4 regions of the Mesorhizobium sp. BR1-1-3 genome follow, and region 3 is predicted to be linked to each of the others. Evidence: riboswitches for the same ligand, from Rfam matches in the RefSeq annotation. Region 3 holds a riboswitch; each other region holds the start of a gene.

Region 1 (3,462 bases), on a different contig from region 3:
GGCCCATAGGCCTTGACGTGCGAACCGGGCGTCAGATGGTCGAACATCCAGCGCGTACCGGTGCTGCCCGCCTGCGCCTTCACCGTCACCGCGATCGAGAACGGCCGCGACGGCGAGGACGACAGCGTGTAGGTGCGCATCAGCGGCCCGTCCGATGTCGGCAGTTCCAGAGTCACGAACTGCCCCGGTTTGTAGCGGAACCAGGTCTGGTTGTCGGAGCGGAAGGTGAAGGTCTTCACGTCAGGCGCTTCGTCGCTGACGCCGATCACTTCCAGCACCTGCAGCCTGTCGTTCCAGGGCGTCATCTGGTCGAGATGGCGATAGAGGCCAAGGTCCGTCATCGCATTCATCCTCTTGTCCCCTGGGCTAGGCGACGCTGCGCAGGGCCGGCCGGCCGCCTTCGGCAAGGCGCGGCCCGATGAACGACGCGTACCACTCGACGAACTGGATCACGCCGCCCTCATGCAGCTCCGAATAGGGGCCTGGTTCATAGGCCGGCGACAGGATGCCGAAGGCGTTTTCCTCGACGATGCGGCGGTCCTGGTCGTTGGTCTCGGTCCAGACATGGGTGAGCTCAGCGAGGTCGTAGTCGACGCCTTCGACCGCATCCTTGTGGACGAGCCATTTCGTTGTCACCGCGGTTTCCGTGGCACTGATCGGCAGCACGCGGAAGGTAACGGCGTGGTCGCCGAGGATATGGTTCCAGGTCGTCGGATAGTGATAGAGCAGCAAGGAGCCGATGCGGTCGGTTGAAACGCTGTCGGACAGGTTCTTCTGGACCGCCCGTTTTCCCGTCATGGTGTAGCTGACGGCATCGCGCAGCAGCGGCGCGCGGGTGGCGCGGTACTGCCCTGCCGGATCGATGCGGAATTTGCTCGGCAAGCCTGATGCCTCGCATCTGGCCCAGTGTGCGACCATTTCAGGGTCGCTGTCGGCGCCATGGACGCCGGTTATGGTTGGAGCCTCGGGGAAGGTCTTGCACAACTCGGGATGATTGGCGGCGCAGTGGTAGCACTCGCGGTTGTTTTCCCAGACCAGCTTCCAGTTGCCCTTCTCGACGATCGTGCTCTCGAAGGCGATCTTTGCTTCACGCAGCCGGTGCGGCAAAAGATAGGGTTCGATCATCGCCCGCATCGGCGCGAAATCTGCCGGTTCCTTGGCCAGGCAGATGAAGATGTAGCCGCCGACGCTCTCGCAGGCGACCGGCTTCAGGCCGAAATCACTCTTGTCGAAACCGTCGGCCATCTGGCGGGCAAACAGCAGGCGGCCGTCCAGCTCGTAGGTCCATTGATGATACGGGCAGACGAGCTTTGCCGCGGTACCCTTCTCCGTGTTGCACACGCGGCTGCCGCGATGGCGGCAGGAATTGTGGAAGACGTTGATCTTGCCGTGCTGGTCGCGGACAAGGACGACCGGATAATCGCCGACCTGCACGGTGATGTAGCTGCCCGGCTTCGGCAGTTCGCAATCATGGCCGATGAACAGCCAGTCGCGATACCAGATCAGCTCCATGTCGAGCTTGAAGTAGTCCGGATCGGTGTAGAAGGGCTGCTCCAGCGAAAAGCCTTGCCGGCGCCCCTTCAGGAGCCTCAGCATGTCGTTGCGGATATCCATGTCCTGTCCTCGTTCCTAAGGACTGAACTGGTGGTGACGGAGGAAGGATTGAAACGCAGGCCGGCTGTGTGCCGGACATGCGCTATCCACCTCTTGACCGCCCACCGCGATCAGTCGAGATCTAAAAATCTCGGGCTGGTTTCCGGGCTCTGGAGTTGTCCTTGCGGACCATCGCGACACCTTCCCAGGCGGTTGCCCAGTGGTCTCCCGTTGCGACTTGAACTCCACCACCGTTGCGGGGGCAGCGCCGGATTCTGACCGGCTTCCCAATTCTCCGCCTCGTCGTCACGAAGCGGCACCTGAGATGGTATGATCTAACCACGATCGCGGGCGCGCCGTCGGCATGAAAACGACATCGTATCCATGCGGCGCGACACGGCATGCGAAACGCTACTGCAGATCGTCGCGGGCCAAGATCCCACCTCCCGGGCGGCCATTTGCCGGCTGCGATCTTCCCGAATCCGACCCTTCGCGGGGGTCAAAAAAGGTTAACGGTTTCGAAAAGTGACTATTAGCTTGCTCTAAAATCGAACCGAACGGTTCGTTTCTGTTGACGGTGCGTGCAGGACGGTGTGAACGCTGGGCCTCTGAAACAGTCAGTGATCCATCAGGTGGCTACACCTAACCCACTGATAAGAAGAAGAAAAATGCATCCTTAGATTCCATTGGCACAATTTCAAGGTGTGGATTCATGGTCCACACGGAACAACTTCGTGATTGGAAAAGACGACCTTGCCCTCCCACATCGGGGCTGTCCGAACGACGCGAATTTCATTTCCAAGACACGCCGCTAGACGGACGGAAAAAAGACGATACTGGAGTACCAAAAATGAAAAAGATCATTCTCACTGCCGCAGCCCTTCTGGCCATTTCCGGCAGCGCCTTCGCTGGTAGCGACCACTACGGTTCCAACGCCGCGGCAGCCACTGCTGTCGACAGCTCGTACACCGCTTCGACCAAGAAGTCGGAACCGGCTGCTCAGGCGCCTGCCCAGGGTGCTGACCGCAACCTCTTCGGCAACAACTAACAGCCGATTCCCAGTTTCCCGGTCGACGGCGGGCTCGCCCGCCGCCCTGGCGAAATCCAGACATTCAGGAGTATTCAAGATGAACAAGATCCTCATTGCTGCCGCCGCCGTTCTGGCCATCACCGGCAGCGCTTTCGCGGGCAGCGACAACTACGGTTCGAACGGCCCCAACCAGCCTGCCGCCGCTGTGGACCAGTCGTACACGGCTTCCACCAAGACCTCGGAACCGGCTGCCCAGACGCCCGCTCAGGGCAGCGACCGTAACCTCTTCGGTCGCTAACAACCAATTTCGCAACCGACGGCAGCTGTGTCTGCCGTCCTGGCGAAATCCAGAATTCAGGAGACTAAAATGAACAAGATCCTCATTGCTGCCGCCGCCGTTCTGGCCATCACCGGCAGTGCCTTCGCCGGCAGCGACAACTTTGGCTCCAATGGTGCCAATCAGCCTGCCGCCACGACTTCGGTCGACAGCACGCGCACCTCTTCGGTACGCAACACCGGTTCGCCGGTTTACAAGCTGCTGAACTCGTCGGGTGACACCACCCAGAAGTCTGCTCCGCAAGGTGCCGACCGCAACCTCTTCGGCAACAACTAACAACCGAAGTCGATCTCCAAGTCAAAGAGCGGCGGGCCCGGCCCGCCGCTCTTTTTTTGTGCCTGACACGGTAATTGCGGTTAAGCCGCCTTTGCTTCCACTTCATGCAACGCGAAAGAACGTCCATCCGCGTCGAAGATATGCAGGTCCTCGCCATTGGCGCTCAGCCGCAATGTCGAGCCGCGCTTGACCTCGACATTGCCGGGCAGCTTGGTCACCAGCGGCA
Region 2 (3,462 bases), on a different contig from region 3:
ATCGCCGCCGCTCCCGCCAGCATGGCCAACGCAAATGCCGGATGGCGCAAGCTCAAAATGCTTCCGGGTGCATGGCCTTGGCGATCTTGTCGATCGCTTCGATGTTGGCGGGTCCAGGCGTCAGCTCGGCGTAGCGGAGGGCAACGAAGCGCTCGTTCTTGACCGCGTCGGTCTCCTTCATGGCCGGATGCGCCTTCAGGAAGTCGAGCAGCTTCCTGTAGCCGCCACCGTCCTGGTAATCGAGCAGGATGAGGAATTGCGGATTGCGCGACGCCACCGTTTCCCAATCCGTGTTGCCCCAGCTGGTGTCCATGTCAGCCATGATGTTGTCGCCGCCGGCGGCAGTGATCATGGCGCTGGGGATGGCGAACTTGCCTGCGGTGAACGGCTTGTCCTCGCCGGAATCGTAGAGGAACACCCGCGTGCCCTTGGCGCTGCCGACCTTGGCGGTGATGTCGGCGAGCTGCGCCTTCCAGCCAGAGACAAGCTTTTCCGCCTCTGTCTCCTTGCCGAAGATCTTGCCCAGCTTTTCGACGTCGCCGTAGAGCAGGTCCATCGAGGCGGCGGGGCGCCTCTTGTCGAGATGGACGCAGCTTTCCGCCAGAACCAGCGTCTTGATGCCGTGCGGGGCAAGCGTGTCGGGCGTCACCTCGCCACCCGGCTTCATGCCGTAGTACCAGCCGGCGAAGAAGAAATCCGGCTCCACGGCCACGAGGTTTTCGAGCGTCGGATATTTCGGCGCCAGCTCCGGGATCGAACCCTGCTCTGCCTTGAATTCGGGACCGACCTTGTACCATCCGGTGATGCCGGTCAGGCCGACGATTGACGGCTGCAATTTCAGCGCGAAAGCCATCTCGGCCATGTTCAGATCATGGATGACAGCGCGCTTCGGCGGCGCGTCGAAGGTCAGCGGCTTGCCGCAGCTGTCGACGGTTACCGGGAAGGCGAAGGCGGTCGAGGTCAGCAGCGAGACGGCAAGCGAAAAAGCGAGGCGTTTCACGGGTATGCTCCTTGTGGGTGGGATCGGGTCGACTATGGAACGGCTTCAATCACGACGGCGGCGCGGCACGGTTCGGAACCTCGAACACCGTCAACTCTCGATCCTCGGTCGGATGGCGCAGGCGCAGCACATCGATGCCGAAAATCTCGCGGATCAGCTGTTGGGCCAGCGCTTCGCGCGGTGCGGCGAGCGCTTGCAGGCGGGCATGATTCATCACCGCAACCCTGGTGGCGAAGGGTGCTACCAGCGCCAGATCGTGCAGCACCGCGATCACCGTCATCTCGAAGCCTGCCACGAGGTCGAGCAGTTCGCCGCGGGCGCGCGGGTCCAGATGGTTGGTCGGTTCGTCGAGGAACAGGATTTTGGGCTGCTGGGCGATGGCGCGCGCCAGTTGGGCGCGCTGGCGCTCGCCGCCCGACAGCGAGCCGACGGTGCGGCCAAGCAGCGGCAGCAGGCCGGTCCGGCGCAGCGCATTGACGACAATGTCGCGTTCCTCGCTCCTGCGCCTCAGTCCGGCGTGCGGGACCCGGCCAAGCTCGACATAATCGATCACCGCCAGCCGCGGATCGGGCTGGTCGGTCTGGCCGACAACGGCGATATGCAACGCCCGCTCGGCGGCCGAAATCCTGTCCAGCCCGCGTCCGCCAAGCTTCACCTCGCCGGAACTTGGCCGCAGCATGCCCGACAGCATGCGCAGCAGCGTCGTCTTGCCGGCGCCGTTGGGACCGATGATGGCAAGGCGATCGCCAGCGGCCACCGAGAAGCTGACCGCCTGGACCAGATTCCGCCCATTCGCCATGGCACAGAGGTCATGGGCTTCGAGAAGCGCTGCGCTCATCGGCTGCAGCCCGCCGGATTGCGGGGACGGCAAAGCGTGCGCATGGTGATGCGATGATCGATGGAGCCGTCCAACTTTCCGTCACTTTCCAAAACTGGCGACGGAAGGAAGCTGGCGAACCGGCCGACAAGGCCGGGATTCGCGTTTCCTCCCGGCACACCCCGTCCGGTCAACTCAGTGATGGCAGGTCTCCTGACTCGCGGGTCGTTGCGCCATCCTGCCTTCCCAGCCTTGCCGGCCAGTGGCATTCACGGATTTTGCTCGCCGCTTACAGTTGCGGGGGCAGCCACGGCCTCGACCTGAACAGGCCTCACCGTGTTCCCTTTTCACCCCTCGCCTTTCGGCTCGGGGACCATCACCACTTCAGCGTAGATTTCCACCAAACGCTTCGCAATGGATTTCTCGGACGAAGTGGTGGGCCAGCTAAGGGAAACAGGCATTGCACGCTCATTTTATGTAATAACATAACATTCTTAGGAGATGACGCGGCCCGCTGTCAAGCGAAAGCCCATGGGATCGGCGCAGATTGCACGGAATGCGCAATTTCGATCAAACTGGCCGCGCCAGGAAACGCCAAGATGATCCGGCCAATGCGAAAAGGAGCCCCATGAACCCGACCGAGAAAGCGCTGTGGTTCGTCGAGAGCCATCTGCCGGAGGCGATCTCGCTTGACGATGTCGCGCAAAGCAGCGGCGTGTCGCGTTTTCATGTGACGCGCGCCTTCGGCGCCGCAACCGGCCGCTCGGTGATGGGTTACATGCGCTCACGCCGGCTGACCGAGGCGGCGCGCAAGCTGGCCGGCGGAGCGCCCGACATCCTCGTCGTCGCGCTCGACGCCGGCTACAACTCGCATGAGGCGTTCACCCGTGCCTTCCGCGATCAGTTCGGCACCACGCCGGAACTGGTGCGCGCGCAAGGCTCGACCAACAACCTCGACCTCGTGGAGCCGATCCTGATGGACCAGTCCCTCCTCACCAATCTCGAACCACCGCGCTTCGAGACCAGCCGGCCGTTCCTGATCGCCGGCCTCGGCGAACGCTACAGCTGTGAAACCAGCGCCGGGATTCCGATGCAGTGGCAGCGTTTTGCACCCTTTATCGGCAACATCCCCGGCGAGATCTCAGGCGTTTTCTACGGCGTGTGCCTTAATGGCGACGACGCGGGCAATTTCGACTATGTCGTCGGCGTCGAAGTGTCCGGCTTTGCGGATCTGCCGAAGGACTTCTATCGGGTGCGGGTGCCGGCGCAGAAATATGCGGTGTTCTCGCACCGCGAGCACATCTCATCCATCCGCCGGACGATCAACACGATCTGGAACAGCTGGCTGCCCGCCTCCGGGCACGAAATCGCGGATGCACCGGAATTCGAGCGCTATGGACCGGAGTTCGATGCCCACAGCGGCAATGGCGGCCTGGAGATCTGGGTACCGGTGAAGGCGTAGCTCGATCACGCCATCGGCAGCGCCGGCCAGCGATCGATGACCTTTCCGCCGGAAAACACGGCGATCGACCCGAATTGCTGCAGCACGGCCTCGCTCTGCGTCGGCCTTAGAAACGCGTAGTCGCCTGGCCTTGCGGTCGCATCGGCGGGCAAGCCCATGAATTGCTGGTTGGAGGACAGGCCG
Region 3 (3,462 bases):
CACCAGCAGGCTGATCGACGGATCGGCCATCAGTTCGAGCACCTTGGCCCAGGCGGCTTCGGCGGCAGCGATGTCGCGCTTCAGATCCTGGGTTTCCCAGGTGAACCCCTCGCCCATCGCGTGCCACACGACACGGTCGCCGAAGGCGGCGAAGGCGTCCTTCTCGCCGGTGTGCCACTTGCCCTTGATGAACTGGACGACACCGACGCGCTTGCCGTAGCCGAGCATCCGCAGCGCCAGCCCGAAGGCGGCCGTGGTCTTGCCTTTGCCCGGGCCGGTGTTGACGATGAGCAATCCCTTCTCGACCGTCTTGCTCGCCACCTCGGCATCCTGCACCGCCTTGCGCTTGGCCATCTTGGCGCGGTGGCGCTCTTCGTCCTTATTGTCGATATCGGTCATATCATTTCACCTTGAGCGGCAGCCCCGCCACCATCAGCAGCACCGTATCGGCAATCGCCGCGACCTGCTGGTTGAGCCGGCCGGCGGCATCGCGAAAGCGGCGCGCCAGTGCATTGTCCGGCACGATGCCTTGGCCGACTTCATTGGACACCACGAACCAGGGTCCGCGCGGCCGCGACAACACCTCCGCCAATCGCCGGCATTCAAGGTCCAGATCGTGTTCGGCCAGCATATGGTTGGTCAGCCACAGCGTCAGGCAGTCGACAAGCACCGGCCGATCGTCCGGCAAGGCGGCAAGGGCGCCGGCGAGGTCGAGCGGTGCGTCGATGGTCGTCCAGCCTTCGCCGCGCCGCGACCGGTGCAACGCGATGCGCTCACGCATCTCGTCATCATAGGCTTGCGCCGTGGCGATATAGGTCCAGGGCGGCGGCAAGGCGGTCGCCAAAATTTCGGCGCGCGCGCTCTTGCCGGAGCGCGCACCGCCGATGAGGAAGGTCAGTGTCTTGCGATCAGGCAAAGCTGTCGCGCAGGCTGGTCGCGGTGCCGGTGAAGCGGCCGCGCACCACGCCGACAACCGCGCCGAGCACCAGCCAGAACACCAGATTGGTCACGGTCACCGCCACCACGAACTGGTGATGCAGCCCTTCCGGAATCGCCGTCTCGTAACTGTCGGGCTGCGGTGCCCCGACAACATGCGGTGCGACGATCAAAAGGACGGCAAGGATCGCCAGCGGCAGCGACTTGCGGAACGCGATCAGGCCGAGACCGGCAGCGGTTGCCGCCACCGTTGCCCACCACCAGATCTGGCGCTGGGTGAGATCGGCGGCCGGCATGGCCGGCAGTTCCGGCGGCAGGCCGAGGCCCGGCGCCAGCGTGAACACGGCAAAGCCGGCCAAGCCCCAGAACACGCCCTGGCGCCAACCACCGATACCGCCGGCGAATTCGGAAACCGCGACCAGGATCAACCCGAAGCCGATGCCGGTGACGATGTTGGCAAGCACGCTGAAGGCGAAACGCTCGAAACCGTCTGCCGGCGCCCAGCCCTCGTCTTCCGCCGCAGCAGTCGCTTCGGCAGGGGCCGGAGCGGCTGCGCTCATGGCATTGCTATCCGTTGCTGCCGGAGCGGCATGGTCATGGTGATGCCCGCCGCCCGCCTGTTCGTAGACTTCCGCCTTCAGGATCAGCGGCACGGTCGCATAGGCCTGCATGCAGGCAAGAACGACGCCGGCCACGAGCCCTGCGATCGCCGCGATGAACACGACGTTGCGAAACAGGTTCATGATGTCAGCCCCTCGTCAGTGGCAGGGAAATGCCATCGAATGGCGATAGTCGTGAGCCGCATTGTGGACCGCATCGATATGCGAGAAGCCGACAAAGCCCATCACGAAAATGCCGAGCAGCGCGGCGAGCGCGAGCTGCATGAAGCGCGACTGCGAGGAGACGGAAGCGCCGAGGGAGACGGAAGCGGTAGTCATGTCTTGTCCTTTCGCCCTCCACCCGAGGGCATCGAAGTCAGTTTCCTGTCGCCGGCAGGTCTCCTGGCTCACGGATCAGCGTCCTTCCCCACCTTCCCGAAGAAAAATCTTCAGTGGCATATGGAGAGGACTACCGCACACAGTTGCGGGGGCAGCCACGGCATTGGGCGAAATCCGCCCTTACCGCATTCCCTCTTGGCTCCAAAATGGAACCGGCGACACCGGCGACTATAGGCAGAATCCTCGCGTCCGGCAAACCAAATTCCGCCGGCGACCGTTGCGAATGCGCCATGAAGGTCAAAGCGATTTCGGCAGATAGCGCCACGTCACGAAGCCGCAGACCGCCGCCAGCAGGCCGAGCGTGACGAACACCGAGCCCAGGCCGAAGAAGGCCAGCACCACCGAATAGACCAGCGGCGGCGTCAGCTCGGAAAAGTCGAGATAGGTGCGATAGACCGCCGCCATCTGCGATCTTTCATAGGAGCGCACCGAGCGCATGAAGGCGGTCGAGCCGAGCGCGTCGAGTGCAATGGTGAAGAAGGCGCCGCAGAGCAGGAAGGCGCCGGTGAGCAGCGGCACGGTTTCGCCGACGAAGCCCGCCGCCAGAAGCGCGACCGACATGGCGAAATAGGCAAATGTCATGGTCCTGCGGCCGCCAAAGCGCTTTCCCGCCTTGCCCCAGAAAATCGCCATGAACAAAAGCGCGTTGCCGGCCGAAACCAGCAGGCCGCCGGCCAGCTTGCCCTCACCCGTAATGACCATGAACAGCGGCCCATAGACGAAGAACGTCGTCCAGAAACAGGAGCGCCCAAACGCGATCAGCCAGGCCAGCCTGAGCCTGGGCTGGGCGATGAAGCGGCCGATATTGGCGAGCGGATTGGCTGGTCGCGTCTTGCCGGGACGGATCGACGGGTTGTCGCCGAGCCGGTAGGTCCAGAACAATGCCAGCAGCGCTAACGCGAACACGGCCACCGCGCCATGCGCGGCATAGACGCCGAAGCGCGTGTAGAGGAAGATGCCGAGCGTCGGCCCACCGGTCCAGGCCAGCATCGACCACGCCATGCGCAGCGATTCGGCCTGCATGAAGTCGGTCTTGCGGATGTGGTCCATGATGTAGAGGTTGAGCGTGATCGACAGCGCGCTGGCTCCCATCACCCGGCACAGCATGCCGGCCAGTTGCCCGGCAAGCGTGTCGGTGACGAAGAACAGCGAGCCGATGGCCAGCAGGCAGGCGCCCGCCGTGTAGACCCAGCGCCGGGCGAAACGGCGGATCAGCATCGGCATGAACAATGTCACCGACAGGCCGAGCATCGCCACGACGGTGTAGAGGATCGAGACGATCTGCTCGTTGTGCAGGATCTCGTAAGCTTGGATCGGGATGACGCTCGACACCGTGGCGCGGGCGAAGGATTCGACCGCATAGAGCGAAGCGAAGGTGCGCGCGTCCGCGGCCTTGAGGGCCGGTAGCCAGATCGGATGGCGCACATGGGTGGACATTGCTTTCCCCGAAGCAGATTCACCGGGTCAAATCTGCCGTGGCGACCTCAGCGCCAATAAGAGGAAACCGACGTGCATCCGGCAAAAGCGA
Region 4 (3,462 bases), on a different contig from region 3:
ATAGGAATTTTTTCTTGACATCTGCCCTCAGCTAAGGTACATATTCGTCCATGGTGCTGATTTGCGCCGGTGACCCGCCGCACAGGCGGGTTTTTCGTTTGATGCTCCGTCAGACAACGCGCCGGCGAAAGGCTGCGAAAGAAAACCGTTGCCCCGAATTCGTCGCGCTTCGGCGTCAGGGGCCGGCAATTGACAATCGCCGGGTTGAGTTCATCTTCTTCCACCATCTCTGAGGCGGAGATTCGGGGCACATGTGGGATTTCGAGATCGGCCGGTCGGTGTCCATCATGATGCGGACCTGGCCGTTCATCTTCTTTCGTATGATCGTCTATTTCGGCATCACGCTGGCCTACATCATGGCGACCGGCACCGGTGCCTCGGTCGGCTATGGCGTCGGCCATATCTCCACCGATCCCGACGGGCCCATGTCCTTTGCCCTGTGGGGCGGCGTGGTCGGGTTTGGCATCGTCTCGATCGCGGTCTACTGGATCCGCGAATACATCCTCTATATCGTCAAGGCCGGCCACATCGCCGTCATAGTTCATCTGATCGACGGCCGCGACATTCCCGCAGGTCAGGACCAGATCGCCTACGCCAGGGATGTTGTGACCCAGCGTTTCGCCGAGGCCAACATCCTTTTCGTCGTCGACCAACTCGTCAAGGGTGCCATCCGCGCCATCACCGGCCTGCTCGGCGGTATCGCCGCCTTCCTGCCGATACCGGGCCTGAGCGGCCTGGTCTCCTTCATCAACACGGTGATCCGCCTGTCGCTGACCTATGTCGACGAGATCATCCTCGGCTACAACATCCGCATCAATTCAGCCTCACCCTTCGAGACGGCGCGCCAAGGCGTCGTGCTCTATGCCCAGAACGGCAAGGTCATGGTCAAGAACGCCGTCTGGCTGGCGGTCATCATGTGGGGCGTGTCGTTCGTCATCTTTCTGATGATGCTGGCGCCTGCCGGCGCCATTCTGTTCCTGATGCCCGGCCAGCTCGCCGGCTGGGCCTTCGTGCTCGCCGTCGTCTTCGCCTGGGCGTTCAAGGCGGCCTTCATCGAGCCTTTCGCCATCGCTTGCCTGATGCAGGTCTATTTCAAGACCATCGCGGGCCAGGTGCCGGATCCGGCCTGGGACGCCCGGTTGGCCGAGGCGTCGTCGAAGTTCAGGGAGCTCAAGGACAAGGCGCTCGCCTCCTTCGGCGGTTCGCGCTGGGGTACGGCCGGCGCCACACCCTGATCGGCCGGGCAGGTGGTGTCTGGTGAGGCAGAAACGGTGTTGAGGCGCGCCACGGTGGACTTGAGCTGTGTCTCGCCTTGCCCGGAAAACGTCTCGCTCATGATCAGTTCCGGCAGCGGCAGCCGCCGTCCCCAACCATGCGTTTCAAGGTCCGGTTTGGAAGCGAACTCGGAAACACGGCCGACGCAGAGATAGGCGATTGGCGTTACGTGATCCGGAATGGCCAACAGCCGCTTCAGCGCCTCAGCCTCGATGATGCTCACCCAGCCGACGCCAACGCCCTCGGCACGCGCGGCCAGCCAGAAATTCTGCACCGCGCAGACGGTGCTGTAGAGATCCATCTCCGGATTGTGCCAGCGTCCCAGCGGCGAACCTTTCGAGCGCTGCCGGTCGCAAGTGATGCAGATGTTGAGCGCGCTCTCGCAGATGCCTTCCAGCTTGAGCTTGCGGTACAGCGCCTGTTTTTCCGCCTCGATCGCCGGCAGTTCCTGCTCGCGCGCGGCCAGGAACAGGTCGCGCACCCTTTCGCGTCGCTCGATGTCACGAATGACAATGAAATTCCATGGCTGCATGAAGCCTACCGATGGCGCATGATGGGCGGCAAGCAGCAGCCGCGCCAGCACGTCGTCATCGATCGCGGTGGGCAGGAAATGGCTGCGCACGTCGCGCCGCGTGAACATGGCGCGATAGACCGCATCGCGCGCATTCTGGTCGAATCCATCGTCAATGGCAGCGGTCATCTGTTCCGGCATCGCTTGTCCCCTTGCGATTGCAGATTCAAAACGGTCAGAGCGTACTTTGTGCGTCCAAATGGACGCACGTCGCTCTGATGCCACCCGCCCGACCATGCGGATGACGATGCCTGCCAGGCCGGTCTTCTGGCTTGGGATCAACCCGCGTCCGGTGCCTTCCCGTCATCGACAGTGGCATTTACCGGCGCGGTCCCCCTCACAGCGTTGGGCACGCCACGGAATTCAACCGTGTTCCCGATTCTCCCGCTTGCGGCGGGCACCAGGCAGTACCAAGAACCTTACGCCGAAGCGCCGGCGAGGCCAATGCCCGCGGCGACGCGAATGGACGCAGGCGCGATTTTCCCCAGTCATCGGCCGCCCGTGCATGGCCTTTGTCGATCCGGGTCACTAGATTAGGACGATGACCACCCGTCTCTACACGCATCCGATCTTCCTCGAGCATCTCACGCCGCCCGGACATCCCGAGCGGCCCGACCGCCTGCGCGCCATCGAGCGCGTGCTCGATGAGGAAGCCTTTGCCGCGCTCGATCGTATCCAGGCGCCGGAAGGCGACGAGGCCACCATCCTCTACGCGCATCCCGCCGATTTCGTCGCCCGCGTGCGCGCCGCCATCCCCGACGAGGGGATTGCCCGCATCGATGCCGACACCACTGCCAGTCCGAAGAGCTGGCAAGCGGCGATCACCGCGATCGGCGCCGCCAACGCCGCCGTCGATGATGTCTTTTCGGGCCGCGCCGACAACGTCTTCGTCGCCGCCCGGCCGCCCGGCCATCATGCCGAAAAGACCACGGCCATGGGCTTCTGCCTGTTCAACACGGCGGCGATCGCGGCGCGTTATGCGCAGAAGAAACACGGTGTCGAGCGCGTTGCCATCGTCGACTGGGACGTGCATCACGGCAATGGCACGCAGGATATTTTCTGGGACGATCCCTCGGTGCTCTATTGCTCGACACACCAGATGCCGCTTTATCCCGGCACCGGAGCGAAGACCGAAACGGGCGCCGGCAACATCGTCAACGCACCGCTGGCGCCGCAGACCGGCAGCGAAGTGTTTCGCGATGCCTTCCTGTCGCGCGTCCTGCCCGCGCTCGACAATTTCGCGCCCGACCTGATCATCATTTCGGCCGGGTTCGACGCGCACCACCGCGATCCGCTGGCCGAGATCAATCTGACCGAGGATGATTTCGATTGGGCGACCGGCCAGCTGATGCAGCGCGCGGCACGCCACAGCGGCAACCGGCTCGTCAGCCTGCTCGAGGGCGGCTACGATCTGCAGGGATTGGCATTTTCGGTCGCCGCCCATGTCGGGCGACTGATGAAAGGATGAACGATGGCTGGTGAGACCAACGAAGACGTCAAGGCGATGAGCTTCGAGCAGGCACTCGATGCGCTGGAGAAGATCGTCGATGATCTGGAGCGTGGCGACGTGCCGCTCGACCAGTCGATCAGGATCTATGAACGTGGCGAGGCGCTGA

What was found. Region 3 has a riboswitch for cobalamin ahead of LB559_RS20425 (CbtB domain-containing protein). Riboswitches for the same ligand answer to the same signal wherever they lie in the genome.
Region 1: linked by a shared signal. The riboswitch ahead of LB559_RS23125 (aromatic ring-hydroxylating oxygenase subunit alpha) and the one ahead of LB559_RS20425 (CbtB domain-containing protein) in region 3 are both predicted to bind cobalamin.
Region 2: linked by a shared signal. The riboswitch ahead of LB559_RS03450 (ABC transporter ATP-binding protein) and the one ahead of LB559_RS20425 (CbtB domain-containing protein) in region 3 are both predicted to bind cobalamin.
Region 4: linked by a shared signal. The riboswitch ahead of bluB (5,6-dimethylbenzimidazole synthase) and the one ahead of LB559_RS20425 (CbtB domain-containing protein) in region 3 are both predicted to bind cobalamin.

Annotation. Positions count from the first base shown of each region.
Region 1 is NZ_JAIUIC010000011.1:85,463-88,924, reverse strand. Features, by position in the region: gene LB559_RS23130 (hybrid-cluster NAD(P)-dependent oxidoreductase) at 1-341, opposite strand, end outside; gene LB559_RS23125 (aromatic ring-hydroxylating oxygenase subunit alpha) at 367-1,614, opposite strand; cobalamin riboswitch at 1,730-1,932, opposite strand; gene LB559_RS23120 (DUF680 domain-containing protein) at 2,444-2,641, shown strand; gene LB559_RS23115 (DUF680 domain-containing protein) at 2,721-2,921, shown strand; gene LB559_RS23110 (DUF680 domain-containing protein) at 2,991-3,236, shown strand; gene LB559_RS23105 (ABC transporter ATP-binding protein) at 3,317-3,462, opposite strand, start outside.
Region 2 is NZ_JAIUIC010000001.1:691,003-694,464, forward strand. Features, by position in the region: gene LB559_RS03440 (FecCD family ABC transporter permease) at 1-23, opposite strand, end outside; gene LB559_RS03445 (ABC transporter substrate-binding protein) at 53-1,000, opposite strand; gene LB559_RS03450 (ABC transporter ATP-binding protein) at 1,050-1,838, opposite strand; cobalamin riboswitch at 2,003-2,210, opposite strand; gene LB559_RS03455 (AraC family transcriptional regulator) at 2,446-3,279, shown strand; gene LB559_RS03460 (alanine racemase) at 3,285-3,462, opposite strand, start outside.
Region 3 is NZ_JAIUIC010000009.1:79,073-82,534, forward strand. Features, by position in the region: gene cobO (cob(I)yrinic acid a,c-diamide adenosyltransferase) at 1-399, opposite strand, end outside; gene cobU (bifunctional adenosylcobinamide kinase/adenosylcobinamide-phosphate guanylyltransferase) at 401-916, opposite strand; gene LB559_RS20420 (CbtA family protein) at 909-1,679, opposite strand; gene LB559_RS20425 (CbtB domain-containing protein) at 1,695-1,874, opposite strand; cobalamin riboswitch at 1,910-2,106, opposite strand; gene LB559_RS20430 (MFS transporter) at 2,172-3,371, opposite strand.
Region 4 is NZ_JAIUIC010000004.1:213,383-216,844, forward strand. Features, by position in the region: gene LB559_RS11190 (hypothetical protein) at 252-1,235, shown strand; partial or broken gene bluB (5,6-dimethylbenzimidazole synthase) at 1,358-2,083, opposite strand; cobalamin riboswitch at 2,086-2,266, opposite strand; gene LB559_RS11200 (histone deacetylase family protein) at 2,388-3,314, shown strand; gene LB559_RS11205 (exodeoxyribonuclease VII small subunit) at 3,318-3,462, shown strand, end outside.